Regions from separate parts of the Mycobacterium sp. NGS58 genome, predicted to be linked through region 1. Evidence: riboswitches for the same ligand, from Rfam matches in the RefSeq annotation. Region 1 holds a riboswitch; the other holds the start of a gene.

The links. A riboswitch is a leader RNA that binds a small molecule or an ion and turns the genes downstream of it on or off. The one in region 1 is predicted to bind magnesium.
Region 2: linked by a shared signal. The riboswitch ahead of AC5Y4H_RS19455 (Rv1535 family protein) and the one ahead of AC5Y4H_RS11110 (hypothetical protein) in region 1 are both predicted to bind magnesium.

What each region holds. Positions count from the first base shown of each region.
Region 1 is NZ_JCALCO010000009.1:93,383-109,225, forward strand. It holds gene AC5Y4H_RS11090 (hypothetical protein) at 1-1,652, shown strand, start outside; gene AC5Y4H_RS11095 (hypothetical protein) at 1,720-3,135, shown strand; gene AC5Y4H_RS11100 (hypothetical protein) at 3,192-3,605, shown strand; gene AC5Y4H_RS11105 (hypothetical protein) at 3,719-4,171, shown strand; M-box (ykoK) riboswitch at 4,233-4,405, shown strand; gene AC5Y4H_RS11110 (hypothetical protein) at 4,641-4,856, shown strand; gene AC5Y4H_RS11115 (NRAMP family divalent metal transporter) at 4,966-6,765, shown strand; gene AC5Y4H_RS11120 (NADP-dependent oxidoreductase) at 6,757-7,698, opposite strand; gene AC5Y4H_RS11125 (hypothetical protein) at 7,876-8,484, shown strand; gene car (carboxylic acid reductase) at 8,494-12,075, opposite strand; gene AC5Y4H_RS11135 (L,D-transpeptidase) at 12,221-12,976, opposite strand; gene AC5Y4H_RS11140 (LysR family transcriptional regulator) at 13,361-14,293, shown strand; gene oxc (oxalyl-CoA decarboxylase) at 14,277-15,843, opposite strand, start outside.
Region 2 is NZ_JCALCO010000021.1:90,346-106,188, forward strand. It holds gene AC5Y4H_RS19405 (SDR family NAD(P)-dependent oxidoreductase) at 1-862, opposite strand, end outside; gene AC5Y4H_RS19410 (group I truncated hemoglobin) at 1,147-1,557, shown strand; gene AC5Y4H_RS19415 (class I SAM-dependent methyltransferase) at 1,582-2,340, shown strand; gene AC5Y4H_RS19420 (RluA family pseudouridine synthase) at 2,342-3,268, opposite strand; gene lspA (signal peptidase II) at 3,261-3,917, opposite strand; gene AC5Y4H_RS19430 (asparaginase) at 3,972-4,928, shown strand; gene AC5Y4H_RS19435 (DNA polymerase IV) at 4,893-6,293, opposite strand; gene AC5Y4H_RS19440 (class I SAM-dependent methyltransferase) at 6,346-6,909, shown strand; gene AC5Y4H_RS19445 (hypothetical protein) at 6,909-7,424, shown strand; gene ileS (isoleucine--tRNA ligase) at 7,438-10,593, opposite strand; gene AC5Y4H_RS19455 (Rv1535 family protein) at 10,921-11,172, opposite strand; M-box (ykoK) riboswitch at 11,452-11,637, opposite strand; gene AC5Y4H_RS19460 (NAD(P)H-dependent flavin oxidoreductase) at 11,821-12,945, opposite strand; gene AC5Y4H_RS19465 (carboxymuconolactone decarboxylase family protein) at 12,978-13,559, opposite strand; gene AC5Y4H_RS19470 (AMP-binding protein) at 13,617-15,338, opposite strand; gene AC5Y4H_RS19475 (MFS transporter) at 15,454-15,843, opposite strand, start outside.

The sequences.
Region 1 (15,843 bases):
ATGTCAACTTTTCCACCGAGCACTTTGCGATGCGGCTACGCGAGCTGCGCGAACCATGGCAGTGGGGAATAGGAACCGTCGGCGGCAACGTCCCAGCCGGATTCGCCCGGATCATCGACTCGGCCAATATCGTTGATCTCCCTCGACTCCCCGGATTGCAACACCTCGCAGTGGAAGTGCCACCGCAACTGCAGGCTGACCTGCAACAGGCTGGCTGGGTCAAGGTCGGCGAGGACGGTTTCAAGATCGACGTCCCTGTGGATGCCAGCAGGAACCTGGCCGTATTCTTCAGCCCCTACAACGCTCAGTCGTTTGGGTTGATCGTGCCTATCGACAAGAACGAGTACGTTCCGGCCGAGGTCCGGACTCGATCCTTCGGCCGCTACCAATACGACGTGGTCGGAGAGATGGCGGTGTTATGCAGGCGCTTTCCGACCAGCGAACCAGCCCCTTCGGCTTACACTCTCTGGTCTGAGGCTCACGAGTTGGCCCGCTACACCCACCAACAGTTCGCCGGCGAATCACCCGACCTTTCAACGCCTCCCGCCAGTGTGGGGTCACCGACACCGCGTGGCTACGCCGACGCCCCCGGCGATGGACACATCGGTCCGCCAGTTGGTATCGGGAGTCGTGGATGGGGCACGCCAACAGAAGGAATCGATCGTCCGGGCGGTGTCTCGGCACCGCCGCTATATGCCGGTGCGCCGCTGCCGCGAAGCCTCAATCAGCGTCGCGGGTTGTTGATCGCTGCGGGATTGGCCGTCGTCATAGTCGTGGGGGCTATAGCGATGACATGGTCTGGCAGTAAATCGTCTCCATCGTCCAATGCAGGTATCGCGCTGACTGCGCCGACTTGGGGCCAGGCCAATGGGGCCTCGTCGTGCTCCGCTCTAGCGGCGTTGCACCCGCAATCGACCAGTTTCGGTCCCGAAGGTCTTGCCGTTTCGACAAGAATCTCGCCGAGTTGCTCGGGAGAGGATTTGTTGACCAACAACAGATTTCGCGTCACCGTGGTGAATGCGAACGGACAAGACGTCGCCTCGGGCATCTTTGACCTGGCGTCGCGGCCGATCGCCGTTGGCAGTGGCACATCGGTGACATTCACTTTCCCCGCTGGAACGTATTGGACAACAAAAGATTACCCTCCTAGTCAGCTGAGGATGACGGCCCACAAAGACGGTACGGATTATCAATCTTACGCCGCTGCGGCAAGCACCTCAGCGGTGACCGCCACCGAGGCGGGTACTCCGGAGACGGGACAGCCAGAGGCGGTCGCTCTGGCGGCGTTGCAAGACATCGCATCCAGCGATCGTGCCTACATCGACGCCCAGCTGTTGAATGCGTGGCAACCGCAACTGAGTTCGAAGCGTCAAGGCCTGGTTGCGGAAGGGGCCACCTGGGATGCGAGTGCCATCTTGCGCGAGCACATGCAGTTTCGGCAGCGATTCCCGTCGGCACGCCTCGTGTGGTCCGGCGACTGGCCCGTGTTCAGCGATCCTGCCTGGTGGATAACGGTGGCAGGGGTGCCTTTTGGCAGCGGCCCTGATGCCAATGGTTGGTGCGCCAGCCAGGGTTTCGACCCCGATCACTGCTTCGCCAAGATTCTGAGCCACAACATGGGGTCGTCTGGTACCACACTGAGCAGGAAGTAGCATCGCAAGTCCCGAACTGCCGGCGGCGACTCTATGGTGTCGAATTCAAAAATTTTAAGGATTGTGTATGGCCAACGCGGCCGCCTACGAGGCCAGTTCTTTGGACTGGGAAGCACTACGAGCTCTTGGGAAGCGCGCTGCCCGGGAGACACCGCTCACCCCGGACCCCAGGATCGTCTACTTTGACCGGAAAACGAATATCAATGTCGATCTGCTGGGCCCACATTGGGTGTTGGATCACCGATTCGAAAACTTTGACGATCGACGTCACGCGTATCCCGAAGAAGAGCATGACGAGCTCATCTATGCCCTGTTGCCCGACGGGGAGCTCATGTATGTTCAGATTCGCCAAACCTGCACCGTCTATTCGTATGGGAACAAATACGAGGACGATCACACCGTACGGCGGATGAATGAGTCTGACGTTCTAATCTTCGATTACACGACCAAATACTACGAATACGGATTTGAGACTGATTGCCACGTATGGGGCACCGGCGACCGCGAACGCGGTGACTTGCTGCACGATGCAAAAGGTGCCGGCCTATCGAGGCTTTTGGAAGCCGTTCGCACCGGCGAAGCCAAACTCCCCCTGGGCCCCTCGCAGTTCCACACTGCGAAGGCGCCACCGAAACCCCGTGCCGAAACGTCGCAACCCGCCACCGTGGCGACCTCGTCAGTGTCTGCCAATTCGCGAAGCGATGGTGACTTTCTGGCCACCCTGGCTGCCGGTGCGCTGGCAGTCACCGTTCTGGTGCCGTTTCTCATCGGACATTTCCTGCTGACAAAGACGTTCGTGCTCAAGCCGAATCCGGGGGTCTACGACGGGCAGGCCCGCGGAATCGCGGACCATTTCCTCGCGACGTATCTGGCCGGCCTTCTCCCTATCACGCTTGCTCTGGGGATATTTCTCGTCGCCCGCACCCCGTGGCACGGACGCACCGTGGCGGTCGCCGGTGGTTGCATCGCCTTGGCCGGATCACTGGTCGTGCTGTTGCCGATGGCCATGTCGAAGTGGAACGCGGCGGAGCAGAAAACGATCGCGAAACTGCGTGAGACCGCTTATCCCTTTAGCGGTCACTACTACAGCTGCGGCAACTGGAAGATCCACGCCGAGAACGGTGTTCATGACCCGGAATTGTGGCAAGTGTATTTGGGACAGGTGAAAGGCGCCATTGGCACAGGGTGCAATCAAGTGTGGGTGTATCGGGGCTGGCAGTCAGTCGCCTACTACGACCTACCTCTCGGAGATGTTTTCACCGGAGAGGCGATTGTGAACCACTTCGACTGGAAGCAACCCGTTCGCGAGCGCGGCACCGGGGACATATGGTCGCAGAATTCCACGACGGGCGTACCGATAGCAATGAATCCAATGGGTACCAACGTCGAATTGCCTACGGCGAACGGCCAAATGGTCGATTTCACGCTCGACGTAACCACCACCGACGGATTCAAACTGAAGCGACTTGGCGAACCAGATTGACAACGTGAAAGGAATCAATCATCTATGGGAATCTTGATCCCCTCCAAGGTCGGATTATGCTTCGCGGGAAAAGAGCGACCGGACAGCAGTTGGCAGACGCAGTTACCTGGGCCGCCACGGTTGAACCTCCGCTTGGCCAGCGCAAGCTGAAGTATCGCAAGGCGCCCGGAATCGGCGCAGGGACGATTTCTCAGATCGACCCAGCCAATGCCGCTCGAGAACATGGGCTCGATACACCGCCGGCCGTCGCTGTTGATGTGGACTTGTGCGGGGCCGTCGTAAGATTCTTGCTCAACGCGACTAACCAAGGCGCCGAAGCCATGTATATGTGTGTGTCCTTCCCGTTAGAGATCGGAACGCCGGCGGTCAACGGCTTCCCTTGGGCCGAGGCCCTCGCCGACCGAACCGCAGGCTTCCTGCGACAGAATGGGATCGACTCCGACATTGGGTTCATCAAGGCGCGGGGCTAGGAGATTCGCGACCATCATCCTTGTCCTCCGAACGGATTACAGACGGCGGACAGATGATGACCGCATGCTTAACCAGGTTTCGGACAAGTAATCGGTATGGGGAGGAAGTGCAAGTGACAAGCGATTTCCCGGCGGGGCTTAGTCGACAGACCATCGAGACGGTAATGGGTCTCGATCCGGCAGTCCTATCCTTCAACAGGGCGAACGATACGGGATCAATGTGGCAAGCAACGGTCTCGGTCGAAGGTGGTGAACCGGTAAACCTCATAATCGATAACGGGATAAATGAGATCTACCTTCAGGCGTTGGTCCGCCTCGACTACGACGAGATAACTGTTGCCGAGAGGAACTTACTCATCAGTGCCGCGATGGAGGCATTGGTGCCCTATGCCACAGTCGGTCTCACCGAGCTTGCAGGCGGCATCTATCTCCGCAGTGCATTCTTTGTCGATCATTCCACCGTGCACGCGTTCACGAACACACTGCAAGGTATCGCTTTGGCCTATGGGGCGTACCTGCGACAGTTGCCGATCACCGCTGAGGCGCTTCGAGGACACGACGACTGAAGACGTTCCCATCCGTCAAGCGTTTGACGAGGAAGCGACGGCGGTGCCACTATGGACCCCGCAAGCACCTCGGTAGGTGAGGCGTCTGCATGGATACAGGCCACTGACCCCGAACGTCGAGAGACGCCCCGGGTCAGGACAGCTCTTCCCGGACCCAAGGGTTGAGCCCAAGTGGCTTCTGGAATGTTCCGGATACGCCGTGCAGTGCCGAAGCTCCGACGAGAGGGGTGCGACCGGCGGTTTGTGCCGTCGGTCATTCTGCCTCTCGTTCAGGTGAATGTAGTGACACCCGCGTGTGTCCCGGCCGTGAGGAGGTGAGGGCGAGATGAGTCCCGGCGATAGTCCCTATCCGAAATCCGTCTTGTCCCGATCCGGTTCCGGCATTTCATTCACCGCCTGACCTTGCTTGGTCGCGCGCAGCTGAGACGCCCTGCCGACGCCGATCGGGCCTCCGTCAGGAGAAGAAATCATGGCTTTTGTTATCACGCACCGTTTTTCCACTGCTTCCCGGATGCGCGGACGCTCGATGCTGCGCGCGGGCCGGTTGCTGGCGAACAGGTTTCACCTGCAGGCCGGCCTGACCCCGCAGGAGCGGGCCAACCTCTACGTGTCGAGGATGCCGATCGCGATGGTCACCGCGTCGCTGGGCGGCCACGCGTCGGGTTCCGACCGCAACCGCCGTTGAACCGCTGCCGCGGCGGCGAGCGGCACAGCGCCGCCCGCCGCGGCAGGTGCGTTGATCGCCGCACCTGCCTCACCGCGCGGTGAGAACCGCTCGAGATAGCGAGGATTCGATGACATCGATCCACACCGGCGGCGGACGCCGCACCCCTTCGCCCGGCCGCACCGCAGACGCGCCGGAAGGCGCACGCTGCGAGGCGCGGCACCCGACCGTGCTGGATTCCGCACACGTCGGCGACATCGTCGGCGCATTCGGGCGGATCGGGCGCGACAAGGACGGGGCGTTCAGTGGACGTTGGCGGCGCCTGCGCACGCTGGCGGTCATCACCGGACCGGGACTGATCGTCATGGTGGGCGACAACGACGCCGGTGGCGTCGCGACCTACGCGCAGGCCGGCCAGAACTACGGCATGGGCCTGTTGTGGACGCTGGCACTGCTGATCCCGGTGCTGTACGTGAACCAGGAGATGGTGCTGCGGCTGGGTGCCGTGGCCCGGGTTGGGCACGCGCGGTTGATATTCGAGCGGTTCGGCAAGTTCTGGGGTGCCTTCAGCGTGGGTGATCTGCTGGTGCTGAACGCCCTGACCGTCGTCACCGAATTCATCGGCGTCTCATTGGCTCTCGGGTTCCTGGGTTGCCCGAAGATCGTCGCCGTTCCCGCCGCCGCCGTGCTGCTGTTCGCCGTGGTTGCCGGCGGATCGTTCCGCCGCTGGGAGAGGTTGATGTTCCTGCTGATTGCGGTGAATGTGCTGATCTTCCCGATGGTGCTGCTGGCGCGTCCGAGTCCGAAAGCGACCGTGGCCGGGCTGATTCCGCAGTTCCCCGGTGGACTCAACTCGACGGCGCTGCTGCTCGTGGTCGCGATCGTGGGTACTACTGTCGCGCCGTGGCAGCTGTTCTTTCAGCAGTCCAACGTGGTTGACAAGCGCATCACCGCCCGCTGGATTCCTTACGGCCGAGCGGATTTGGCCATCGGAATCGTCGTGGTCATGGTCGGTGCGACGGCGCTGATGGCCGTGGCGGCGTTCGGATTGACCGGCACCGCCGATGCGGGGCACTTCACCGATGCGGGCGCGGTCGCCTCGGACCTGTCGAAGCATCTGGGTCCCACCGTGGGGGTGTTGTTCGCGATCATCCTGCTGGACGCGTCGCTGATCGGTGCCAACGCGGTCGGCCTGGCGACAACCTATGCGGTTGGTGATGCCATGGGTAAGCGGCACTCGTTGCATTGGAAGATCCGCGAGGCCCCGCTGTTCTATGGCGGCTACGCGATACTGCTCGCGGTGTCCGCGGCGGTCTCGTTCAGCCCCGACCACATCCTGGGCCTGGTGACCCAGGGTGTCCAGGCACTGGCGGGTGTGTTACTGCCCTCGGCCACCGTCTTCCTGGTGCTGTTGTGCAACGATCGTGCGGTGCTGGGGCCGTGGGTTAATACGGTGCGGCAGAACATCATCGCGTGGACCATCGTGTGGTGTCTGGTGCTGCTGTCGCTGGCATTGACGGCGGCCACCTTCTTCCCCGGCCTCTCCACGGCCACCATCGAGGCAGGGCTCGCGGGTGGTGCGGTGCTCGGCGTCATCGGCGGTGCGGTGCTGATCATCGTGGGCGGCCGGCACCGGAACCTGACCGAGGCGGAAGCCATCGTGCGCACGCTCGGCGGCGGCCTCGACCCGGAGGAGGTCGACGAACTCGAAGACGCCGCGTCGCTGACGCGTGCCGAGCGGCGGGCCGTACGTCGCCAGGACCGGTTGAGCTGGCAGACCCCCACCCTCGCCCTGCTCGATCGCCCAACGATGTCACCGATGCGCCGGGCGGGGTTGTTGACCCTGCGAGGCTACCTGGTGGTGGCCGTCGCGTTCGTGATCATCAAGATCGTGCAGGCGGGCGTTGTCGGGCCGGCCGCGTCATTCTGAGTTGGTCGGCAGCAGAACGATTTTCCCGTGTGTGTGCCGCTGCTCGAGCTCGGCATAGGCGTCGGCGACCCGGTCCAGCGGGTAAGTCGCGGCGATGTCGAATTCGATGGCGCCGGAGACGATCAGGTCGGCCATCTCGGTGAGCACCTCGGGAGTCGAGGCTTCCATGCTGCCCTCGGTCTTGGCGCCCACTTCACCCGCCTTCTGGAACGAGATGATGGTGTCGATCCGCTGGGGCGCCACGCCGAGGTCGGCGGCGAGCTGGACGTAGTCCGGACCGAACAGGTCGATGAATGCGTCGATGCCGTCCGGTGCGGCGTCACGCAGCCGCTCGGCGAGTCCGTCACCGTAGGCGACGGGGATCACGCCATGCGCGCGCAGCCAGTCGGCGTTGCCTGGGCCCGCGATGCCGAGCACGCGCGCCTTGCGCAACACCAGAAGCTGCACGACCAGGCTGCCCACGCCGCCCGCGGCGGCCGAGACGGCGACCGTCTCGCCGGGTTGCGGCGCCACCGCGCGAACGGCCGCGTAGGCGGTCGCTCCGACCACGTATAGCGAACCCGCTGCCTCCCAACTGAGTTGGGGAGGTTTGCGGATCAATTGGTTGACCGGCACCGCGGTGTGGGTGGCGTGGCTGGACCGGCGCATGCTGAAGCCCAAGACCTCGTCGCCGACCGAGAACTCGGTGACCCCGGGGGCCACGGCGGTGACGACGCCGGCCAGATCGCTGCCCTGGCCGGAGGGAAAGCTGGCCGGGAACATCTCGTGCATAGCCCCGACCCGGATGCCGGCTTCCCCGGGGTTTATCCCGGCGGCACGCACTTCGACGACGACCTCACCCGGGCCGGGGGAGGGCATCTCGATGTCCGCGACGTACAACACCTCGCGTCCCCCGTATTGGTCGAACCGTACTGCGCGCGCTGCAGCCGTCATACCGATCTCCTTTTAACGCGAGGATGCTCCGACCCACGCCAGCATAGGCACGTCGAAGTGCTACCCACCGGGCGCCGAGTGGGCATATGTTCGTAGCAGCGAGCTTCACACCATTCGCCGGCGGCGTCGGGAGCCGCGGTGACAGCCGGATACCGATGACACGTGGAAGGAACGTGCGTGGAAGTTGATCGGATCGGCATCGCCGGCTGGGCAGTTGCCATCGTCCTGGTCGGCGCCGCGAGCGCCGGATGCGGCACCGTTGACAAGCCCTCGTCGCCGTCGTCGAGTTCTCCCGCTCCGACCAGTTCGAGCGCGGTCACCGGCCCACCGTCGGGCCAGCCCTCGGACTACGGCTTTCTGCTCATCAAGCCGAACGACGTCGGTGGCGGCCTCACCGCGCCGCAGTCGCCCTTGCTCAATCCCAACAATGCGCCCGGCGTTGCCCAGCTGTTCGCCAACGCGGACAGCAGCCATCGGCTGTGGGACACCATCGTCATCGCCGCCGATCCGCCGGCGGCGGCCGCCGAATTAGCCTCCACCCAAGGCAGTTACAACGGCAAGGTGAGCGGTAGCTGGCAACCGCTCGCCGTCGGCGCCAACGGGGTTACGATTTCGGGTACCTCCCCGGACAACTCGCAAGCGATGACGGTGTTGGTCTTCACTGAAGGCAAAGCGCTGGTCACCCTGGAATTCGACACCCCGCCCAACGAGCCGATCGATCCGGCCGTCGCCCTCGACATCGGTCGCAAGCAGGATGCCGCGATAAAGGCCGGACTACCCGCCTAGCAGCAGCCTTTACACCAAGCCCAGCAATCGAAGATCCGCGACGTACTTGTCGATCAACGCCGCTGACAGATGCGGAATGTCTTCGCCTGCACCGATTTTTGCCGCCCGCACGGCGCCGCGGAACACGTCGGTGGGTGCGGGCGCGCCACGCAGCGGAGTCTCAGGCTTACGGTAGGCGTCCAGCAACGCCAGCACCGAGTGCTGGCGCTGCTTGTCCGGCAAGGCCCGGAGGGCGGTGGTGAACCGGTCCAGCCATTCGTCGTAGTCGTCGATGCGCCGGATGTCGTGCCCGGCGGCGATAAGCCAGTCGACGAACACATCGAGCGAGATGCCGTCGTCATGTGGGTTCATGACGTCGAAGGACCGATAGGCGGCGGAATCCGCGGGGGCCGTGGCGACCCGCTCACCGAGTGTGGCAACCGCTTCGGCCACGAAGTCGGCGGGCAGCCCGTCGTAATGGGCGACCGCCCGGTGTCCCTGTGGATCGGTCTGATAGAAGGAGACCGGCGCGATACCGGTAGTCAGCAAGCTGAATATCAAGCGGGTGAACGCATCGGGCACGTTCAGCTGTCCCGCATACCGGCTGTGCGCCAGGATCATGTCGGATCGGAAGACCGCGACGGGCAGGCCGCACAGGTCGTGCGCCTCGCGCAGCAACACCTCGCCGGCCCACTTGCTGTTGGCGTACCCATTCGCGTAGCTGTCGTCCACGGGCCGCAGCGCGCTGACGGTGCGGATGTCGCCATCTTCGGCGAAGGTGGCCGGGTCGACCGACAGGGCCACCGCGACCGTCGACATATATGTGACGGGTTTGATTTGCGTCGTTATCGCCAGGCGAATCAACTCGGCGGTACCAACCACATTGGGGCCGAAAAGTTGGTCGTAGGGCAGCACGTGGTTGACCAGCGCGGCCGGGTGGACGATCAGATCCACACTCCGCGCGAGGCGCTCCCAGGTGGCTTGTTCCAAGCCAAGATTCGGCTCGCCGATATCGCCGACGATGACCTCGAGGTGGTCGGCGGCCAGCGTGCGAAACCGCTGCAGCAACTGTGGATCTCCGCTGTCGAAGACGGCCTCCAGTCGTTCGGCCGCGGCTGTGGCGTCCGCGGCGCGGATGATGGAGATGAGTTTCCCGTCGGTTTCGGCAAGCCGTTCGAGCCACTCCAGGATCAGAAAGCGGCCGAGGTATCCGTTCGCGCCGGTGAGTAGAACGGTGTTCGGCGTGCCCGTCGCGCGCGGCAGCGCCGGCGCCTGGGCCAGGGTCGTCGCGTCGATGAACTTGTCCAAGGTGAGGTCGGCGGCACGGACCTGCGTCGCGCCCCGGCCGTGCACCGTTGCGAATGTTGGCCGCCGCGACCCCGATTCACGCTCGTTCTCAACGAATTCCGCGAGCTGACTCAGATCGGTTGCCGGACCGGTGATCATTCCGACCGGCACCTCGACATCGAAGATGTCGCGCAGCAGGTTGGAGAATGTCAGCGCCGACAGCGAGTCGCCGCCGAGCTCGATGAACAGGGCGTCGGGGGCCGGTGGTCCGCCGGCCAGGCCGAGCAGCGCCTCGGCGGCGCGGGTGAGGGTGAAGATCACCGGCTGGTCGGCCGCGCCTTCGCGCAAGGCGCGCAGCTCGGTGATCCGGTTTTCGGCCAGTTCCGCATACAGCTGTTCGAGCCGGGCGCCGTAGTGCTCTTTGAGCTTGGGCCGCAGCAGCTTTCCCACCCCGGACAGTAGGCCGTTGTCCTCGCTGAACGGCTCCGTCTCGACCACGAAGTCGACGGGCACCTCGTAGGATTGCAGCTCGGCGAGCTTGGCGGACTGGCGCAGGGATTCGCCCAGGGCGGCCTTCAGGCCGTCGGCGTCGCCGGCGAACTTCTCCGCGGCATCAGCAGTCGGGACGACAACGGCCAACAGATAAGGCCGTTCGCTGTTGCCGTAAACGAAGATCTGGCGCACCAGGGCGGCGCTGGAGAACACCGCTTCCAGGCGTGCTACGGCGACGAACTCGCCCTGGGCCAGTTTCAGCACGTTGTTGCGGCGGTCGACATAGGCCAGCCGGCCGGACTCCAGCTCGGCCATCACATCACCGGTGCGGTAGTAGCCCTCGGCATCGAAGGCGTTCGCCGTGACATCGGGCCTTTTGAAGTACCCGGGTGTGGCGGTCAGCGACTTCACCAGCAGTTCGCCTCGCGGATAGGGCTTGTCGGTGAGGAAGTAGCCCAACTCGGGAACGTCGATGAGCTTGTAGTCCAGCACCGGCGGGTGGGTGATCCGACCGTCCTTCGTCACCATGCCCACCTCGGTCAGCCCGTAGCCATCGAGAACGTGGACGTCCAAACAGGTTTCGATGAAACCGCGCATCTCGGCCGCCAGCGGCGCCGTGCCGCAGAAGGCGGTCACGATACGTCCACCGAGGACCTGCTCGCGCAGCTCCGCCCGCGCTTGCTCCTGCGCCGCGGCGACGTCGGCACCCGCGACTTCGAGTCGATCGACCGCACTCTGGTAGCGCTGGTAGAGCATTTCCGCCACACGCGGCACCAGCCCCATCTCGGTGGGGCGCACCAGATTCCAGTCGTCGAACAGGGTCGACAGGTCGCTCTCGGGAACGAAGTAACTGGTGCCGCCGGCCTGGAACGCCGTCGACAGTGGTATCCGGCCGCCCAGGTGATTCAGCGGCATGAAATTTACGTTGATCACCGGGGTGTCGGTGAAGTCGGGCATCAGCTCGGTGGTCCACAACTTGCTCAGCATCCGCTCGGTGTACATGGCGCCCTTGGGCAATCCCGTGCTGCCGGAGGTGTACATGATCATGGCCAGCCGCTCGTCGGTGTCGCCGGTGAACATCGGCTCCGGCGGCAGGGTCCGCCCCCGTTCGATCACGTCATCGAGGGTCTCGATGGTCACGGCGATGCCGGTGCTCGCCAGCTTCGCCTGCGCGCGAACGAGGGCGTCGCGTTGCTCGTCGACCTCGGGCCGGTAGTCGAAGACTATGACCCGCCGCACCGACGAACTGCCCAGTGCCGCTTCGACGGCGAGGTCGAGATAACCGACACCGGCGGCCAATGTCGAGGGCTCGACCTCTTCGACGATCGGCCTCAGTCGTGCGGCGGTTGCGTTGTGCTGCAGCGGCACCGCCACCAGGCCGAGGTAGGCGCAAACCAGGTCGATGGTGAGGTATTGGGCGCTGGCGAAACCGACGGTGGCGACAATGTCGCCGGGCGCAACGGGATTGGTGGCGTCATGTCGCCATGCGCTCGCGATGGCGCGGACGTTGCTCCACAGTTCGCGGTAGGTCATGGTGTCGAACCGCGGCAGCAGTTGCGCGCTGGTTCGGCCGGTGGCGGGGTCGCTGCTCAACGATTGGGCGCGCCAGCCCAATGCGGGGCGATCGGCGTAGCCTTCGGCGAAGATTTCCAGAATCTGCGGCAGCCGAAGGCCGGGTTCGCGTGCCGCAAGCTGCAGGGCGGGATCGGGCTTGGCGGCGCGAAACTCTTCGTCGTGGGCATCCAGATCGCGGATGCGGTCGGCTACCCGTTGGCGGGCCGCGCTGATCGGGCCTGTAGAGCTAACTTTCGCGTGCTTCGCCTCATCAGTCATGGCCCGCCTCTCGTTCAGATCGTTCGTCTACCGGAACGAACCCCCGTAGGCCAGACTTCCGCCCAATGGTTGTGACAGTCGTCACACAACCACGAACGATGCGTGACGGCGAACCCGGACAGTGCCGAAGATGCAGCGGTGGCGCTCAGGCCACTACCTGAATGGGGTCGCCGACGTTCACCTCGTTGAAGTACCAGGCGGCGTTTTCGGGGCTGAGGTTGATGCAGCCATGGCTGACGTTGGCGTTGCCCTGGGAATCAACCGACCACGGGGCCGAGTGGACATAGACGCCGCTCCAGGTGACGCGCACGGCGTATGAGGCGGTGATCTTGTATCCCTCGGGGGAGCTGAGCGGGATGCCGATGGTCCGCGAGTCCATCACCACGGTGCGCTGCTTTTCCAGCGCGGTGAAGCTGCCGATCGGGGTTGGCCTGCTCGGCTTGCCCATCGACGCGGGCATGGTGCGCAGCACCTCGCCGTCCCTGCTCACGGTGAAGGTGTGCTTGGAGATGCTGGCGACCCCGAGCAGCGCCTCGCCGGTGTCGAAGCCCGTCGTCAGGGCCTGTACCCCGACCGACACGTGGGCGTGGGCGGGCCAATACTGGTCGGGCACCCACTGCACGACGGTGCTCTGGACCCACTGGAAGTGGCCCGGGGTGCCGCCGGGCGACATGACGTGGATCGATCGTTCGGCGGCGGCCCGATCGGCCACCGGAGCGGTGAAGGTCACCACCACCGGGTGGGCCACGCCCACCACGGCGCCGTCGGCGGGCAAAATCGTGGCGACCCGGGGGCTGAGTTGGGGTTGCGGCACGGCGGCGGTGCTCCGGCCGATCGGTGCCACCAGGCCCAAAGCTGTGATCGCGACCATAACAGATAGATAACGAACACCCCGACGCATAACGTTCACCCTTCGAGATGGTGTGGCTAACACACCGATATCCTACTGCTTACCCACTGATCACCGGTTTCAGCAAACGATGACAGCCCGGCTCGCTCGTCACGGTAACGATCCGATCACCGATTGAGTTCAACCGCGTCGGAGCGCTGCCGTGCGGGTATCGACGCGCCGATCGCTGCTGGGACCCGAGCCGCAGTTGCGTGAAACCGTTGGCGAGGCATCGGGTTCCGCAGCGCGACGATACGACCCGCTCGGTGGGGCCGAATTTAGAGGGATAGCCGCAATAGTTGTGGCGCAAACGTTTGGCTTGGCCGGCCTGCCGGCGACGCGTTAGCCTCAGCGGGATCGGCGCCCCTAGGCCGAGCCCGAACCCGAGGAGTGCGGGTGCTTTTCCGTCAACTGGAGTACTTCGTGGCCGTCGCCTCCGAGCGGCACTTCGCCCGGGCGGCCGAGAAATGCTTTGTCTCCCAGCCGGCGCTCTCGGCCGCGATCGCCAAGCTGGAACGGGAACTCAACGTCACGCTGATCAACCGCGGCCACAGCTTCGAAGGCCTCACGCCGGAGGGCGAGCGGTTGGTGGTGTGGGCCAGACGGATTCTCGCCGAACACGACGCGTTCAAGTCCGAAGTGGACGCCGTGCGCTCGGGCATCACCGGAACCCTGCGCCTGGGCACCGTTCCCACCGCTTCCACGACCGCGTCGCTGGTGCTCTCGGCGTTCTGTTCGGCGCACCCATTGGTCAAGGTGCACATCTTCTCCCGGCTGGCGGCCACCGAACTGTACCGGCGCCTGCGCGAGTTCGAGATCGATGCCGCCATCGTGCACGCGACACCCGGTGAGGGCCCCGATGTGAACCTGGTTCCGCTGTACCAGGAGCGCTATGTGCTGTTGGCGCCCGCGGACATGCTGGGGTCCGGTGCGGCGACGCTGACCTGGCCGGCGGCCGCACAGCTCCCGCTGGCGTTGCTCAGCCCCGACATGCGTGATCGCCAGATCATCGACAGAGCGTTCGCCGACCACTCGATCGCGGTCAGTCCGCAGGTCGAAACAGATTCCGTGGCATCGTTATTCGCGCAGGTATCGGCGGGCAACTGGGCGTCCATCGTGCCGCACACGTGGCTGTGGACCTCGCCGCTTGGGCCGGCCATCCGGGCGATCGAATTGGTCGATCCGGTGCTCAAAGCCGATGTCGCCCTGGCCATCAACTCCAGCGGGCCCGGATCGCCGATCGCGCGCGCTCTGGCCACGTCCGCCCGGCAGCTTTCGCTGGACGAGTTTTTCGGTGCGCAGTTGTTGGGCCTCAGCCGCCGGCGCTGACCGCGGCGGGCGATCGGGTGGCCCCGCTGGCCGGGTTCAGGTTCGACAAGTGCCCGCTTTCCACGCCGGCCGACGGGTCGAGTTCGCAGTCGATGAGCGACGGCGCCCCGGAGCCGATCGCTTCGGTCAGCGCCGCGCGCAGCTCCGACGGGGTGGTGGCGTGATATCCCTTGCCGCCGAACGCCTCCGCGAGCAGCTCGTGCCGGGCCCGGGCGTTCAGCACCGTAGGGGCAGGATCGGTGCCCGTCGCGGCCGTTCCCGGCGTGGACTCGTCGCCGCGGTAGACGCCCCCGTTGTTGAGAATGACCACGGTCACCGGCAGCCGGTAGCGGCAGATGGTCTCGATCTCCATGCCGCTGAAGCCGAATGCGCTGTCACCCTCGATCGCGACAACCGGCCTGCCGGTCTCGACCGCCGCGGCGATGGCATAACCCATCCCGATCCCCATCACGCCCCAGGTTCCCGTGTCCAGCCGGTGTCGTGGCAGCTCCATGTCGATGACATTGCGGGCCAGATCGAGCGCATTGGCTCCTTCGTTGACGACATACACGTCTCGGTTGTCCCGCAGCACGGTGCGAATCGCGCCGAGCGCGTTGTAAAACCGCATCGGGTGCGGGTTTTCGGCTAGGCGCTCGCGCATCTTGGCGTCGTTGCGTGCCGTGCGCTCGGCCAGCTCGCCGGCCCACTGCGGCAGCGCCGTGATCGGGTGGGCGGCCACGCCGTCACACAGCGCCGACATCACGGAGTCGATGTCGCCTACCAGCGGCGCCGCGATCTGCTGGTTGCTGTCGAACTCGGATGCGGCGACGTCGACCTGCACGAATTTGGCGTCCGGGCTCCATTGCGGTGACTCCCCGTGGCCCAGAAGCCAATTCAATCGTGCGCCGACCAGCAGGACTGCGTCGGCGCGCGAGATCGCCAGGGAACGGGCGGCCGCGACGGACTGCGGGTGCGAATCCGGCAGCAGCCCCTTGGCCATCGACATCGGCAGGAACGGGATCCCGGTCGCCTCGACGAACTTCCGAATGACGTTGTCGGCCTGGGCATACGCCGCGCCCTTGCCGAGCACGATCAACGGTCGCTGCGCCTGCGCCAGCACGCCCAGCGCACGATCAACCGCCTCGGGCGCCGGCAGCTGTCGGGGGGCGGGATCGATGACGCGCCAGACCGAGACCGCTGCGGCGTCGGCGTCCATGGCCTGCCCCAGAACTTCACCCGGGATGTCGAGGTAGACGCCGCCGGGCCGCCCGGAAACGGCGGTGCGGATGGCGCGGGCGACGCCGCGCCCGATGTCTTCGACCCGGTTGATCCGGTAGGCGGCCTTGGCGAACGGCCTCGCGGCGTTGAGCTGGTCGAGATCCTGGTAGTCGCCGCGCTGCAGATCCACCAGCGCCCGATTGCTGGAGCCCGAGATCTGGATCATCGGAAAGCAATTCGTCGTGGCATTCGCCAGCGCGGGCAAGCCATTGAGGAACCCGGGCCCGGAGGTCGTGAGGCACACACCGGGCCGCCGGGTGAGGAACCCGGCGGCGGCCGCGGCGTTGCCGGCC
Region 2 (15,843 bases), on a different contig from region 1:
GCCCGAACGGCGAGCTGGCCCGGCGGGGCCGGTGCACGATCGCGTCCGCGATCACCCCGGCCGCCTGGTCCGGCGTCAGCGCCGGGAACTTGTCGTAGAGCGTGGTCGGGCTGATCATCGGGGTGCGCACCAAAGCCATGTGCACGGTGGTGAACTTGACGCCGTCGTTGACGGTCTCGGCCTGCAGCGAGTCGCACAGGCTGTCCAGCGCGGCCTTGCTGGCGATGTAGGCCCCGAAGCGCGGCGCGCGGGTCTGCACGCCGACCGAGGAGACGTTGACGATGTGCCCAAATCCCCGCTCGCGCATCCCGGGGATGAACTTGAGGATCAACTGGACCGCGCCCAGGTAGTTCAGCTGCATGGTCCGCTGATAGTCGTGAATGCGGTCGTAGGACAGCTCGAGTGAGCGCCGGATCGACCGCCCGGCGTTGTTGATCAGGATGTCGACGCCGCCGACGTCGCTGAGCACCTGGTCGGCCATGGCCGCGATCGCGTCCATGTCGGACAAATCGCAGGGGTACACCTCGGCGGTGCCGCCGCTGCCGCGGATCTCGTCGGCGACCTTCTCGAGGTTCTCCCGGGTGCGGGCGACCAGCGCCACAGTCCCCCCGGCCTCGGCGATCTTCTTCGCGGCGGCCTCACCGATGCCCGATGACCCCCCGGTGATCAGGACGGTCTTGCCCTTGACGGCCTCCTCGAGCGTGCGGCCCTGCACCGCGTCGAGCAGGTTCCTCAGATAGAACGGCCGATACCGTCCGGCCGAGTTCGGGGTGTTGACGAGGTGCGACACCGTAGCCAGTGGCTTTTCCACCAGGTTCCCGATCGAGTTCTCCACCAGGTTCGTTATGTCACCAAGATTCATGGGCTTTCGCTCCTGATGGTGTGAGCCCCCCGACCGCAACTGGCCTGCCCGTAGGCCACGACCGCCTTATGGGGCTGTGCGAGTGATGTGACGTGCATCATCAAACCAACCTAGGACATCAGCGGCTCACCCCGATGCAGATTGCGGTCATGTAACACGACACCCACTCTCACGGCCGGCCGAGAACAGTCGTCAGCGCTGAGCAATCCGCTTGTTACACAAGGCAATCCGGGCTTGATCGTATACTTACCGACGAGCAACGCCGAGATGTTCCAATCGTGCTCATGAAAATTCTGGCGCGCTTCCGCAAGTCGGCACCCGCGCCGATCTACGACCGGATCGGTGGCCACGAGGCGATCGAGGTCGTGGTCGAGGACTTCTACGAACGGGTGCTTGCCGACGACCAGCTGTCCGGCTTCTTCACCGGGACGAACATGAACCGCCTCAAGGGCAAACAGGTCGAGTTCTTCGCCGCTGCCCTGGGTGGCCCGGAGCCCTACACCGGCGCCCCGATGAAGCAGGTGCACCGGGGACGCGGGATCACCATGCACCACTTCGGTTTGGTGGCCGGGCATTTGGCCGACGCGCTGGCCGCCGCCGGGGTGCCGTCGGAGACGGTGACCGAGATACTCGGCGCGATCGCACCGCTGGCCCCGGAGATCGCGACGGCCGACGCCGGCAAGGTCAACGTCTGACCGCTTTCGCCTAGCATGCCTGGCATGCGGCGCACATTTGACGACCTGATCGCCGAGGCGGACGCCGCCCCGGTCGATGGCTGGGATTTTTCGTGGCTGGACGGCCGGGCCACCGAGGAACGGCCGTCCTGGGGTTACCAGCGCCGGCTCAGGGACCGGCTGGCGACCGTGTCGGCCGCGCTGGACATCCACACCGGCGGCGGGGAGGTGTTGTCCGGCGCGGCGCCGTTCCCGCCCACCATGGCGGCCGTCGAGACGTGGCCGCCGAACGCCGCGCTGGCCACCCAGCGCCTGCATCCGCTCGGCGCGGTGGTCGTCGCGACTCGCGACGAGCCGCCGCTGCCGTTCGCCGATGCCGCCTTCGACCTGGTGACCACGCGCCACCCGATCTCCGTCTGGTGGACCGAGATTCTTCGGGTGCTCCGTCCGGGCGGCACGTACTTCGCCCAGCACATCGGCCCGGCCACCATGGGCGAACTGGTCGAGTACTTCATCGGGCCGCAGCCGCAGAAGTGGGCCGAGTTTCATCCGGACGCCGTGCGCGCACAGGCCGAGGCGGCCGGCCTGCAGATCGTGGATGTCCGGATGGAACGAATGCGCGCCGAGTTCTTCGACATCGGCGCCGTCGTGTACTTCCTGCGCAAGGTGATCTGGACCGTGCCCGACTTCACCGTGCAGCGCTACCGCGAGCGGCTGGCCGAACTGCACGAGCGCATCGAATCCGAGGGGCCGTTCGTCGCCCACTCCGTGCGGCTGCTCGTCGAGGCCCGAAAGCCCGGGTGAGTCAGCCCTCGTCGCGCAGCACGTCCAGCGCGTGTTGCAGGTCGGGCGGGTAGGGGCTGACGATCTCGATCCGCCTGCCGTCGGCGGGATGGGTGAACGACAGCGAGCGGGCATGCAGCCATTGCCGTTCCAGGCCAAGCTTTTTCGCGAGCTTCGGATCCGCGCCGTAAACGAGGTCACCGCAGCACGGGTGATGCAGGGCAGAGAAATGCACCCGGATTTGGTGCGTGCGGCCGGTTTCCAGGTGCACGTCGAGCAGGCTTGCGGCGACGAACGCCTCCACGGTGTCGTAGTGGGTGAGGCTGTGCCGGCCGTCCTTGGTGACCGCGAACTTCCACTCGCCGCCGCGATGACGCCCGATCGGGGCGTCGATGGTACCGCTGGACGGGTCCGGATGTCCCTGCACCAGCGCGTGATAACGCTTGTCGACGGTGCGCTGTTTGAACGCCCGTTTGAGCACGGTGTAAGCCCGCTCGGATAGCGCCACCACCATCACCCCGGACGTGCCGACGTCGAGGCGATGCACAATCCCCTGCCGCTCGGGCACCCCCGAGGTGGTGATCCGGTAACCGGCGGCGGCCAGCCCACCGAGCACCGTGGGTCCGGACCAGCCCACCGAGGCGTGCGCGGCCACCGCCGCAGGCTTGTCGACCGCCACGATGTCGTCGTCGGAGTACAGGATCGTCATGCCCTCGATGTCGACGGGCGTGTTCTGCAGCGGCGCGGGCGCCTCGGGCAGGCGCACCTGCAGCCAGGCGCCGCCGGTCAACCGGTCGGACTTGCCGGCCTGCACGCCGTCGAGTTCGACGCCGCCGTCTTCGGCCAAGGCGGCCGCCGCGCTCCGCGACAACCCCAGCAACCGTGCCAGCCCGGCATCCACGCGCATGCCCGCCAGTCCCTCCGGGACGGGCATCGAGCGGTCACTCACCCGCGCGGTCTCCGCCGTCGCCCTTGGGCCGACCCGGAGAGTCGCCGTCGGCGTTGCGCCGACCAACAGAATCGAAGTCGAACCCGAAGATCGACAGCACCACCAGCAGGATGGCGCCGCCGACCACAGAGGGATCGGCGACGTTGAACACCGGCCACCAGCCGACCGACAGGAAGTCCACGACGTGTCCGCGAAGCGGTCCGGGGGCGCGGAAGAAGCGATCGACCAGGTTGCCCATGGCGCCGCCGAGGATCATGCCCAGGCCCACCGCCCACCAGGGCGACACCAGCCGCCGCCCCATCCAGAAGATGCCGACGACCACACCGGTCGCGATCAGGGTCAGCACCCAGGTATAGCCGGTCGCCATCGAGAAGGCGGCGCCCGAATTGCGCACCAGCGTCCAGGTCACGGTGTCACCGATGATCGGCACCGGCTGGCCGGGGGGCAGCAGCTTGACGGCGAGGACCTTGGTGACGATGTCGAGGACCAGGACTATCGCCGCGATCGACAGCAACAGCCGCAGCCGCCTCGGAGCACGTATGGGTGCCGCGCCGGTTTCCGGCACCGCGTCCCCCTCGACCGGGGCGGACCCACCGGCCTCTCCGGCTGAGGTCACCGGTTCAGTCGACTTCGTTGGTTCGTCAGGCACTTCCCCATCATCCCCTACCGTCCCGCGCAGGCTAGCCATGTTCGCGACGCGGCGATGCGCAATGATGCCAGCATGGCCCGCCTCACCGTGATCGCCACCGGAGGCACGATATCGACCGGTACCGGTGCCGACGGGGTGCACCGGCCCTCGTACACCGGAGCGGATCTGACGGCGCCCTTCCGCGCACAGCACGACGTGGACGTCGTCGACCTGCTGGCGGTCGACAGCTCGGAGCTGACGCTCGCCGATTGGGACCGGATGCGCGACGCGGTGACCGCCGCGGTCGACGGCGGCGCCGACGGGGTGGTGGTGCTGCACGGCACCGACACCATGGAGGAAAGCGCGCTGTGGCTCGATCTCACATATGCGGGCCAGGCCCCGGTCGTCCTGACCGGCGCGATGCGCAGCGCCGACGCCCCCGACGCGGACGGCCCGGCCAACGTGCGCGACGCCCTGGCCGTGGCGGCCAGCCCGGCCGCCCGCGACCTGGGCGTGGTGATGTGTTTCGCCGGCCGGGTGCTGCAACCGCTGGGCATGACCAAGGTGGCCACCGAGGACCTGAGCGGCTTCGCCGGTCAGCTGCTCGGCACCGTGACCGGCGGCGTGGCACTGGCCGGCCCGAAGACCCGGCCGTACGCCGGCGATCTGCGGGCCGCCACCGCGCCGCGCGTCGACATCGTCGCGGCGTACCTGGGCAGTGACGGGGTGGCCCTCGACGCCTGCGTGGCCGCCGGGGCGCGGGCCGTGGTGCTCGAGGCGCTGGGTTCGGGAAACGCCGGGCCCGCGGTGGTCGATGCGGTGCGCCGGCACTGCGGCAACGGGGTCGTCGTCGCGGTGTCGAGCCGCGTGCCGGGCGGGCGGGTCGGCGCGAGCTATGGCCCCGGGCACGAGATGGCGGCCGCCGGGGCGGTGATGGTGCCGCGGCTGCGACCGTCGCAGGCGCGCGTCCTGTTGATCGCCGCGCTGGCCGCGCGGCTACCGGTCGCCGACGTCGTCGCGCGGTGGGGCTGAGGGCGCCTCGGCCTGCAGACCGCCGGTGTAATCGGGCCAATCCAGTGAATCCACCGGGTTGGCGCGCACCAGGTCGCCGCCGTCGGCGGGAAACGTCCGGGCCGGCCCCGGCCCGGAGCTGCGGGTTTCGAATCGCGCGGTGACCACGCCATGGCCCGCGCCCTGCACCCAGCCGTGGCCGAGCTCGCGGTGGGCCACGTCGTCGCCGACCCGCCAGCCCGCATCATCGGGCCCCGGAGCGAACATGGCCTCGGTCGCGGTCTCCACGGACGACGAATCCGATTGCGGCTCCGGCAGTTCCAGGTCCGGAAACAGCGATTCCTGGCGCACGTCGCTCAGACCCGAAAAGCCCACCCCGAGAAGGCGAATGGGGCCGATCTCGCGTGGATCGAGCAGCAGCCGGCGGGCCGTGCCCACCAGCGCGGCGACCTCGGTGGTGGCATAGGGCAGCGTCGCGGACCGGGTCAGCGTGCTCATGTCGGATTTCTTCAGCTTGACGGTGACCGTGCGCGCACCGCGGCCGTCGCGCAGCAGGCGGTGGTGCGCGTGCTCGGCGATCGGCTCGATGGCCTCACGCAACTGTTCCAGGCTGGTCAGGTCGACGGCGAAGGTCGACTCGGAGCTGATCTGCTTGGCCTCGGCGCGCTCGGCGACCGGGCGGTCGTCGATGCCACGCGCCAGCCGGTGCAGCGCCGGCCCGACCGTGGCGCCCAGAATGTTGGCCGCCTCGGCCTCGGTCAGCGCGGCCAGCTCGCCGATGGTCTCGATGCCGAGACGATGCAGCCTCTCCTCGGCGACCGGCCCGATCCCCCACAGCCGGCGCACCGGCAGCCCGCCCAGCAGCAGTCGTTCTTCCTCGCGGCACACCACCCGAATGCCATCGGGCTTGGCCAGTCCGGACGCGATCTTGGCGATCTGCTTGCCCGAGCCGGCGCCCACCGAGGCGATCAGGCCGGTTTCCTCGCGGACCCGTCGCCGCAGGTCCTCGCAGAACGCCGCCACGTCCGCGGCGGACGCTCCGACGAGCTGGGCGGGTTCGCCGAAACCCTCGTCGAACGACAACTGCTCGACCACCGGCACCACGGCGCGGATGGTGTCGAAGACGCGCCGGCTGGCCAGCCCGTACACCACGCCGCGCGGCGGCAGCACCACCGCACTCACACCGACCAGCCGGCGGGCCTGATGCATGGGCATGGCAGAACGCGCCCCGAACACTCGGGCCTCGTAGCTGGCCCCGGCCACTACGCCGCGCCCGCCCACACCGCCAACGAGCACCGGGCGCCCGCGCAGCGTCGGGCGGGTGAGTTGCTCGACGGAGGCGAAAAACGCATCCATATCCAGGTGCAGCACCCACCGCGACTCCACTCACTCGATGCTAGGGCCCACACGAAGGGCCAGTTGGACTAACGTTTTCGTCATGGCCATGAACCTGGCGCACCGCCGGATCTGCAGCTCGAAGCACTGGGCCAAGGCGGTCGAGGAGGGCCTGCTGCCGTGGGCGCTCGCCGATGTGGACCTGGGCGACAACACGCTCGAGATCGGGCCCGGTTACGGCGCGATCCTGCGGGTGCTGGTGGACAGGACGCAGCGGCTCACCTCGGTGGAGATCGACACGCCGATGGCCGAGCGCCTGCAGCGGCTCTACGGCGACCGGGCGCGCATCATCAACGGCGACGCGACCGCCACCGGGTTGCCGTCGGACGAGTTCAGCTCGGTGCTGTCGTTCACCATGCTGCATCACGTCCCCACCGCCGAGCTGCAGGACCGGTTGTTCGCCGAGGCATTCCGGGTTCTTCGCCCGGGGGGCGTGTTCGCGGGCAGCGACAGCGTGAACTCGCTGCGGTTCCGGATCCTGCATTTCCGTGACACCTGCAACACGGTGGCACCGGAAACCCTGCCGGATCGATTGCGTGCGGCGGGGTTTGATCGCGTCGAGGTCGAAGTTCGCGCAGGCCGGCTGCGCTGGCGAGCGGTCAAATAATGGAGAACCGGCCCGGCGACGCGGTCGCTCCATCCGGGAGCGCGCCGCCCTCGACGCGATGGGCGCGGCTGCGCCATCAGTGGAACGAGCGCCTGGAACCCGCCGAGCAAACCACGGTGCTGGCCTGGGCGTCGTTCACCCTCACCTTCGCCGGCCTGCGCGGCCTCACCCACTGGATTCGCGCCGGCCATGGACCCTCCGGTGGCGGTATGTCCGTGGGCGGCAGGCATTTTCACCACTACAACATCGGCATCGGCATGCTGGCGACCGTCGCCGGTGTGGGGCTGCGCGGAAGCGACAGGCAACGGCGGCATCCCGCGGCCGCGGTGGCGTACGGCGCCGCGAACGCCATGATCGTCGACGAGCTGGCGTTGCTGTTGGACCTCAAGGACGTCTACTGGGCATCGGATGGTCGCAAGAGCGTCGACGTCGCGGTCGGTGTGATCGCCACCGGGGCGACGGTGGCGGTGGGCATGCCGTTCTGGCCGCATGCCCACCGGGCACTGCGGTCCTAGTTTCTGCGCGCGGCTAGGCCTTCGAAATGCTCACCCGCACGCCGTCACCGATCTCGGCGCCGTCGGCCGGATCGCCGAATTCGAAACTGGTGGCCAGGATTTCACCCGCGATGAGGTCGCGGTGGGTGCGCGCCCAGTCGGCGCGCTCACCGGGCACCGCCATCACCACCGAAATCCGGTCGGACACATCCAGCCCCGACGACTTGCGCAGCTCCTGCAGCTCGCGGATCCGGTCCTTGGCCCACCCCTCGGCCTCGAGTTCGGGCGTCACCGTGCCGTCCAGTACCACCAGGCCCGCCCCGTCGGGCAGGGCCGCGGTGAATTCCGGGTCAGCGGCGACCAGGCGTGAGCTGTATTCCTCGGGTTGCAGCACCGCGGGTCCGGCGGTCAGGGTGCCGTCCGGATTGACGACGCCCTCCCCCGCCTTGACCGCCCTGATGGCCGCCTGCACGTCCTTGCCCAGCCGCGGCCCGGCCACCCGCGCGTTGACGGTGAGCTCGAAGCGGCCGTAGGTGTCGATCGCATCGGTCAGCTCGACGCTCTTGACGTTGAGCTCGTCGGCGATGAGATCGACGAACGGCTCCAGTCGCCGTGGATCGTCCACCGCCACAGTCAGTTTCGGCAATGGCAACCGCACCCGCAGCTTCTTTGCCTTGCGTAACGAGGATGCGGCCGAGCAGACCTCGCGCACCTGGTCCATCGCGGCGACCAGGCCCGGGTCGGCGGGCACCTCGCCGGCTTGTGGCCAATCGGTCAGGTGCACCGACCGCTCGCCGGTGAGGCTGCGCCAGACGACCTCGGTCACCGAGGGAAGCAGTGGCGCGGCCAGCCGCGCGGTCACCTCCAGCACGGTGTGCAGGGTGTCGATGGCGTCGGCATCCTCCTCCCAGAACCGCGAACGCGACCGTCGCACATACCAGTTCGTCAGCGCCTCGGTGAACTGGCGCAGCTGCTCGCAGGCCCGCGAGATATCACAGGTGTCCATCTCGTTGGTCAGGTCGTCGCGCAGCTCGGCGAGCTTGGCCAGGATGTAGCGGTCGAGCACCTGTGTCGAATCGGTGCGCCACGTACCGACTTTGGGCGCGTAGAGGGCCAGGAAGCTGTAGGCGTTCCAGAATGGCAACAGCACCTGGCGCACGCCCTCGCGGATGCCCTGCTCGGTGACGATGAGATTGCCCCCGCGCAGAATCGGCGAGGCCATCAGGAACCAGCGCATGGCGTCGGAGCCGTCGCGGTCGAACACCTCGCTGACGTCGGGATAGTTGCGCAGCGACTTGCTCATTTTCTGGCCATCGGAGCCCAGCACGATGCCATGTGCCACACAGGTTTTGAACGCGGGGCGGTCAAACAGCGCAGTCGCCAGCACGTGCAGCGTGTAGAACCAGCCGCGGGTCTGCCCGATGTACTCGACGATGAAATCGCCGGGATAATGGCTGTCGAACCACTCGGAGTTCTCGAACGGGAAGTGCACCTGCGCGTAGGGCATGGACCCCGAGTCGAACCACACGTCGAGCACGTCCGGGATCCGCCGCATCGTGCTGGCCCCGGTCGGGTCGTCGGGGTTCGGCCGGGTCAGCTCGTCGATGAAGGGCCGGTGCAGGTTGGTCGGCCGCACCCCGAAGTCGCGTTCGAGTTCGTCCAGGCTGCCGTACACGTCGATCCGCGGGTATACGGGGTCGTCGGACTTCCACACCGGAATCGGGCTGCCCCAGTAGCGGTTTCGTGAGATCGACCAGTCGCGCGCACCCTGCAGCCACTTGCCGAACTGACCGTCCTTGACGTGCTCGGGGTACCACGTGATCTGCTGGTTGAGTTCGACCATGCGGTCGCGGAATTCGGTGACCGCGACGAACCACGACGACACCGCCCGGTAGATCAGCGGGTTGCGGCAGCGCCAGCAGTGCGGATAGGGGTGCTCGTAGGTCTCGTGGCGCAGCAGCACCGCGCCGTTGGCCGCGGCCGGGCCGCTGCCGTTCTTGAGGTCGCGGATGATGTGCGGGTTGGCGTCAAAGACGTGCTGCCCCTGGTAATCCGGCACGGTGCCGTCGAAGCGGCCCTTGGAGTCGACGGGAGTGACCGGCACGATGCCTACCTTGTCGGTGGTCGCCATGTCGTCCTCGCCGTAGGCAGGCGCCATGTGCACGATGCCGGTGCCGTCCTCCGTGGTGACGAAGTCGCCGGGCAGCACCTGAAATGCGTCTGCCGTGTCCATGAAATACGGAAACGGCGGCAGGTAGCGGGTGCCCAGCAGGTCGGCGCCGAGATAGGTGGCCAAGATACGCGGTTCGTCTCCTAACTCGCGCGCGTAGGCGGTCAGTCTCGGTTGCGCAAGGACGAAACGCTTGGCCTCGGCCTCGACCTCGACGTAGGTCACGTCGGGGTTGACGGCGACGGCGAGGTTGGACGGCAGGGTCCACGGCGTCGTCGTCCACACGAGCAGGTGGGCCCCGTCCAGCGGTCCGCCGGCCACCTTGAATCCGACCGTGAGGGCGGGGTCCTGACGGCTCTGATACACGTCGTCGTCCATCCGCAATTCGTGGTTGGACAGCGGGGTTTCGTCGCGCCAGCAGTACGGCAACACCCGGTAGCCCTCGTAGGCCAGGCCCTTGTCCCACAGCTGTTTGAACGCCCAGATCACCGACTCCATGTAGGGCAGGTCGAGCGTCTTGTAGTCGTTGTCGAAGTCGACCCAGCGCGCTTGGCGGGTGACGTAGGCCCGCCACTCGTCGGTGTAGCGCAGCACCGAGGCGCGGCAGGCGTCGTTGAATGCGGCGATGCCCATGTCGTCGATCTGCGATTTGTCGGTGATGCCCAACTGGCGCTCGACTTCGAGTTCGGCCGGCAGGCCGTGAGTGTCCCAGCCGAAGCGGCGCTCCACCTTGTAGCCGCGCATGGTGCGGTAGCGCGGGACGATGTCTTTGACGTAGCCGGTGAGCAGGTGTCCGTAGTGCGGCAGCCCATTGGCGAACGGCGGCCCGTCGTAGAACACGTATTCCGGTGCGCCGTCACGCCGCGCGATGCTGGCCCGGAAGGTGTCGTCGCGGGCCCAGTAGTCCAGCACCCCGAGCTCGAGCGCCGGGAAGTCGGGCGCCCCCGGCTTCGGGTACGCCTCGACGGAGTCCACGAGCTGAGCATCGAGGTCAGCTTCGGGGCCGGATGTGTCGGTCACGATGCGCGTTGTCTCCTGTGCCACGGTGCAAACCGGGGACGACGACGCGCTGGCTGCGCGAGCGCCGCGGTACCACCCCGCTTGCCGCGCTTTCGCGTGGCCACTCGATGACGGCTGTGACGGGCCTACCCGTTCGGTTCTACTGAGCCGCCGACGGCCGTTCTTCCGAAGGCTCCCCGGTGATGGCCGGATCGACGCCAGTAAGACGATTCTACGAAGACCCGCAAATCCGGGCGCACTCCACGGGGTCGCCACGGCGCAGAGCTACCTCTGCGCCCAAGCGACCCTTGGAGCAGGCGTTGCTCGACGTCCATCGAAGTCCGGCTTTCAGGCCCGCACTTCGAGGACGCCAACCCGCCACAGCGCGGCGTACACGTGACGCAGCGGGACGCTCAGCAGGCGGGCGGCGCCGTCCACCAGCGGGTCGCCACCGGCGCCGAACGCCGGCTGGTCGGCCCGGCGACGGGCCTCGGCCACGGGGGCCGGAGCCGGAGCCGGAAACGTGTCGGTGTCGCGCACCACGGTCAACGTGCGGGCGGGCGCTACGGTCGTTACTTCGTCGTAGAAAGCTGCGGTCATTTTCGCCTCCTAGAGGGGAGATCCAACGGGGACTGATTGGACTGATGTGTCCCGTCCCGTGTGATCTGGAGAACGCTTGGCCGATAACGACTTAGCGTTGCGACGACTCAGCCGAGAAGGTCGCGCCGGAGACCGGATCGGGACAAAACACAGTTCGGACTTCGGTCCGGACTATCGCTAGAACTCATGTGTCCCTCACCTCCTCGCGGTCACGACGCATGCGCGGATCGCATGCAATCTATGCGCAGCAAAGGAGCAGAACCCGACGACCGTCGGAGAACCGCACCCCTCTCGTCAGAGCTTCGACACCACACGACGTGTCCTGGCCTGGAAAACATTCCGGGCCAGGAAGCCACCTGGGCTCAACCCTTAAGCCGGGAGGAGCTGTCCTGACCCGGGGCGTCTTTCGACGTTCGGGGTCAGTGGCCTGTATTCGTGTAGACGCCTCACCTAACGAGGTGCTTACCGGACCGATCATGCACGACGGGTATGACGGGGTCAAATCCCTCGACAGCGTGTCGGAGATTCTGTACGCAATCATTAGGGGTGCACACAGCGTTCGGCCAGGTTGGCCGTGTTGACCTGGGCATTTGCCGCGACAGCCGTCAGGAGAACGTCAGTGCCGCGCCGTTGTCGATCCGCCCGGCATCACTTCTCGACCAGGCCGTCGAGCCGGCCGATGGTGTCGATGAACTCGTCGACCATGTCGAGGACCACAGAGCGCGTCGGGCGGACCCGGTCGAGCGAGCCCACCACCTGCCCGACAAAGTAAGTGGCCAGCTCACGCGCCTTGGCGCCCTGGTGGGCGGCGGCCTGGTTGATCCGCACCTGCGGCTCCGTGATCAGCGCGGTCTGCAACGGCATGCCGAGCGGATCCGGGTTTTCCGGGCGCTCCCACTCGTCGGTCCAGGCCGTGCGCAGCATCCGTGCCGGCTTGCCCGTCATCGAGCGCGAACGCACCGTGTCCGACGAACTGGCGGCCAGGAACTTCTCCTTGACCACGGGTACCGTCTCGGCTTCTTCGGTGGTGAGCCACACCGAACCGCACCACACGCCCTCGGCGCCCAGGGCCAGCGCCGCGGCGATCTGCCGACCACGGGCGATGCCACCGGCGGCGAGGACGGGCACCGGCGCCACGGCATCGACGACCTCGGGCACCAAGACCATCGTCGCCACCTCGCCGGTATGACCGCCCGCCTCGGTGCCCTGCGCGACGATCAGGTCGACGCCCGCGGCCGCATGCCGTTGCGCGTGCCGGGTGGTGCCGGCCAGCGCGGCCACCAGCACGTCCTGGTCATGCGCCCGCTGGACGACGTCCGCCGGGGGCGGCCCGAGTGCGCTGGCGATCAGCCGGATGTTGCTGGAGAAAGCGACGTCGAGCAGCGGCTCGTACATCTTGGGCGAGATGCTCAGCGCTCCCCTTGAGCCGGGCGACTCCTCGGCGGGCGCGGTGACGCCGTAGCGGGCCAGGAGGTCCTCGACGAACGCGCGATGCTCGTCGGGCAGCAGGGTGCGGGCCTGTTTCGTGTCGAGGCCGCCCTGTTCGGCGCCAACGTATTTGGGGGGGAGCAGCAGGTCGACTCCGTAGGGCTTGCCCCCCGTCTGCTCGTCGATCCAGGCCAGCTCGGTCTCCAGGCGCCGGGGGCTGTGCGCGGTGGCACCGAGGACCCCGAAGCCGCCGGCGTTGGTCACCGCCGCCACCACGTCGCGACAGTGGCTGAAGGCACAGATCGGGAATTCGACTCCGAGCATCTCGGCGACCCTGGTTCTCATCGCCCGACGCTAAAGAGCTACGGATTGAAATGTCAATCGGCTACGGCGCGTGCCGGCGGCAGGCCGTCCGGCGGCCAACTGGACACGCCCTCTTCGAGCGGGACCTGGAGGCTGTGCAGGATCGACGAGACCATCCGCCACGCGCCGATGGCGGTGACGAGCTCAATGAGAACTGTTGTGTCGCAGTCTAATTCACGTTCGCAGGCCGCCCAGCTCTCGGCGCTCACCGCACCGTCGCGCACCACGTCGTCGGTCGCGGCCAGCACAGCGCGCTCGGTAGGGCCGAACTCGGTGTGCGCTTGCCAGTCACGCACGCCGAGCAGGTCGTCGGGGGCCACACCCAGCCTCGACGCAACGCGCCAGTGCTGCGTCCACTCGTAGTCGCACGCGGTGAGCCAGCCGATTCGCATGATTACCAATTCACGCAACCGCGGGTCGAGCGCTCCGTGCCACAGCATGGTGGCGAGCAGGTCATTGATTGCGCGCGCCAGCGGCGGATGGTTGAGGAGCACCTGGAAGATGCTGAGTTCGGCCATGTAGTCGGGCACGGCGGCTTCGTCGGCGGCGGCTTTGGCCTCACCGGGCGGCAGTCCCGGGACACGGGCTGTTGTCATGGTCTGAGCATCCCACGCGCTCGCGCAAACGCGGTCGACGTCGGTTCGGGTTGCCGCCTAAGCGTCCAAACGGGCGAACTGATTCTGCCGGTACTGCTCGACACAGGCCGCTCGCCTGACCTTGCCGCTGGTGGTGATCGGAATCGAACCGGGAGCTACCACAACGAGGTCGGCCACGCCCAACCCATGCGAATTCGATATCGCCGAGGCGACTTCGCGTTTGACGGCCAACAGCTTCTCCGCCGCGACCTCCGCGGAATCGCCATTCCGCTTGAATTCGATTATCGCGACCAGCTTTTCGGTCTCCTTGTCGGGAACCGCGATCGCCACGCAGCGACCAGGCGTGATCTCCTGGATCGTCGCCTCGATGTCGTCGGGAGAGTGGTTACGCCCGTAGACGATCAGGAGGTCCTTGATCCGCCCCATGACGAACAGCTCGCCATCCGAGAGGAACCCCAGATCGCCGGTCCGGAGCCACGGCTCCTCGGGTGTACCGGCGGACGGACTAACGAGTTTCGCGCGGAACGTTTCCTGCGTTTCCTCGGCTTTGCCCCAATAACCCGACGCGACGTTGTGGCCGTGCACCCAGATCTCACCGGTCGTCCCCTCCGGACACTCGATGGTGGTCTCGGGATCGACGATCCGCACTAGCGGCGACGGCGGCAGCTCATAGCCGACCAGAGGGGTCCCCCCGCCGGCACAACGCTCCGCGCGTCCGGCGGACAACGCATCGGAATCGAAGCGGGCGATCTGCGGGGGCTGACCCGACGCGCTGGTCGCCACATACAAGACCGCCTCGGCCAGTCCGTACGAGGGGCGAAGCACCGTGTGGTCCAGATTGAACTTGGCGAACCGCTCGGAGAATCGCCGCAGCGTCGCCGCGTGTATCCGTTCGCTACCACTGATGAACGCCAGCACGTCGCCGAGATCAAGCCCGGCCATGTCCTCGTCCGTCGTTTTCCGAACCGCCAGCTCGTAAGCGAAGTTCGGTCCCGCCGTGACGGCGCGCCGATGGGTCGCCATCAGCTGCATCCAACGGGCGGGGCGCGCCAGGAAAGCCACCGGGCTCATGAGCACTGCGTGGACTCCGCCGAGGACCGGTTTACAGATTCCGGCCATCAGCCCCATGTCGTGGTAGAACGGCAGCCACGACACGACAGTCATGTCCATGCCGGAATCGGCGAAGTAGGCCTGCACCCACTGTTGGAAGTTGGCCAGTACGTTTTCGTACGAGATCATGACGCCGGCGGGCCGGCGCGTCGATCCGGACGTGTATTGCAGGTAGGCGGTGTCAGACCGGCTGCCGCCGCCGTCGGACGGCGCTCTGGAATCCAAGTCGAGGGCGTCGATCTCGATGACCGACGGACTGGAACCGTCGCTGCGCGCGTCGACATACTCGGCGACATTGCCGACCACCGAGGATGTGGTGAGGATGACCGACGGCGACGTGTCCTGCAGGACCGAGTCGATGCGTTCGTCGTGGACGCCGCCCGTGGGGGCCGACAACGGCACTGCGATGAGCCCGGCCTGCAATGCGCCGAGAAATGCGGCGATGTACTCGAGCCCCTGTGGTGCCAGGATCACCGCGCGGTCACCGCTGGATGCGCTGCGGCCGAGCTCGTGCGCAACGTTCGAAGTTCGGCGGTACAGCTGAGACCAGGTCAGGGTTTCGGGAACTCCGGACCAATCCTGCTCGTAATCCATGAACGTGAACGCTGGATCGTTGGGCTGCAAACTCGCACGCTCACGCAACACATCCGGAATGGACGTCTCAAACACGTGCCTGAGATTACCGGGGGCGTCGCAGTGGATGTTCGAAAAGGGCAAATTGGGCGGGCGGTGGTCCACCCGCCGCCGGCCCGCGTTCGTCGCGGCGCGGAAGGCGCGACGCCAGCTACAGTTCAGCGGCCATTTTGGCTTCCTGCGCCCGCGCCACTTCCTGCGGGTTGTAGCCGATGAACAGCGCCACCACCCCCAGCAGGACGACCGTCCCGGCGAGCCACAGCAAACCATAGGTATAGCCGCGGTCGAGCGCATGCAGCTGGGCGGCATTCATGGACTTCGCCGGGCCGCTGATGCCGCCCAGGGCCAGCGTGTGCGAGGTGATGGCGGCCTGGATGACGGACAGCACCACCGGCCCGCCCAGTCCCTGCAGCACCACCGCGATGGCCGAGGTGGGGCCGATGCGGTCGGGGCCGACGCTGGCGATCACCGACAGCGAGAGCGGCACCACGATCAGGGCGGTACCGACGCCCGCGACGATGATCGGTAGCGCCAGGTCAGG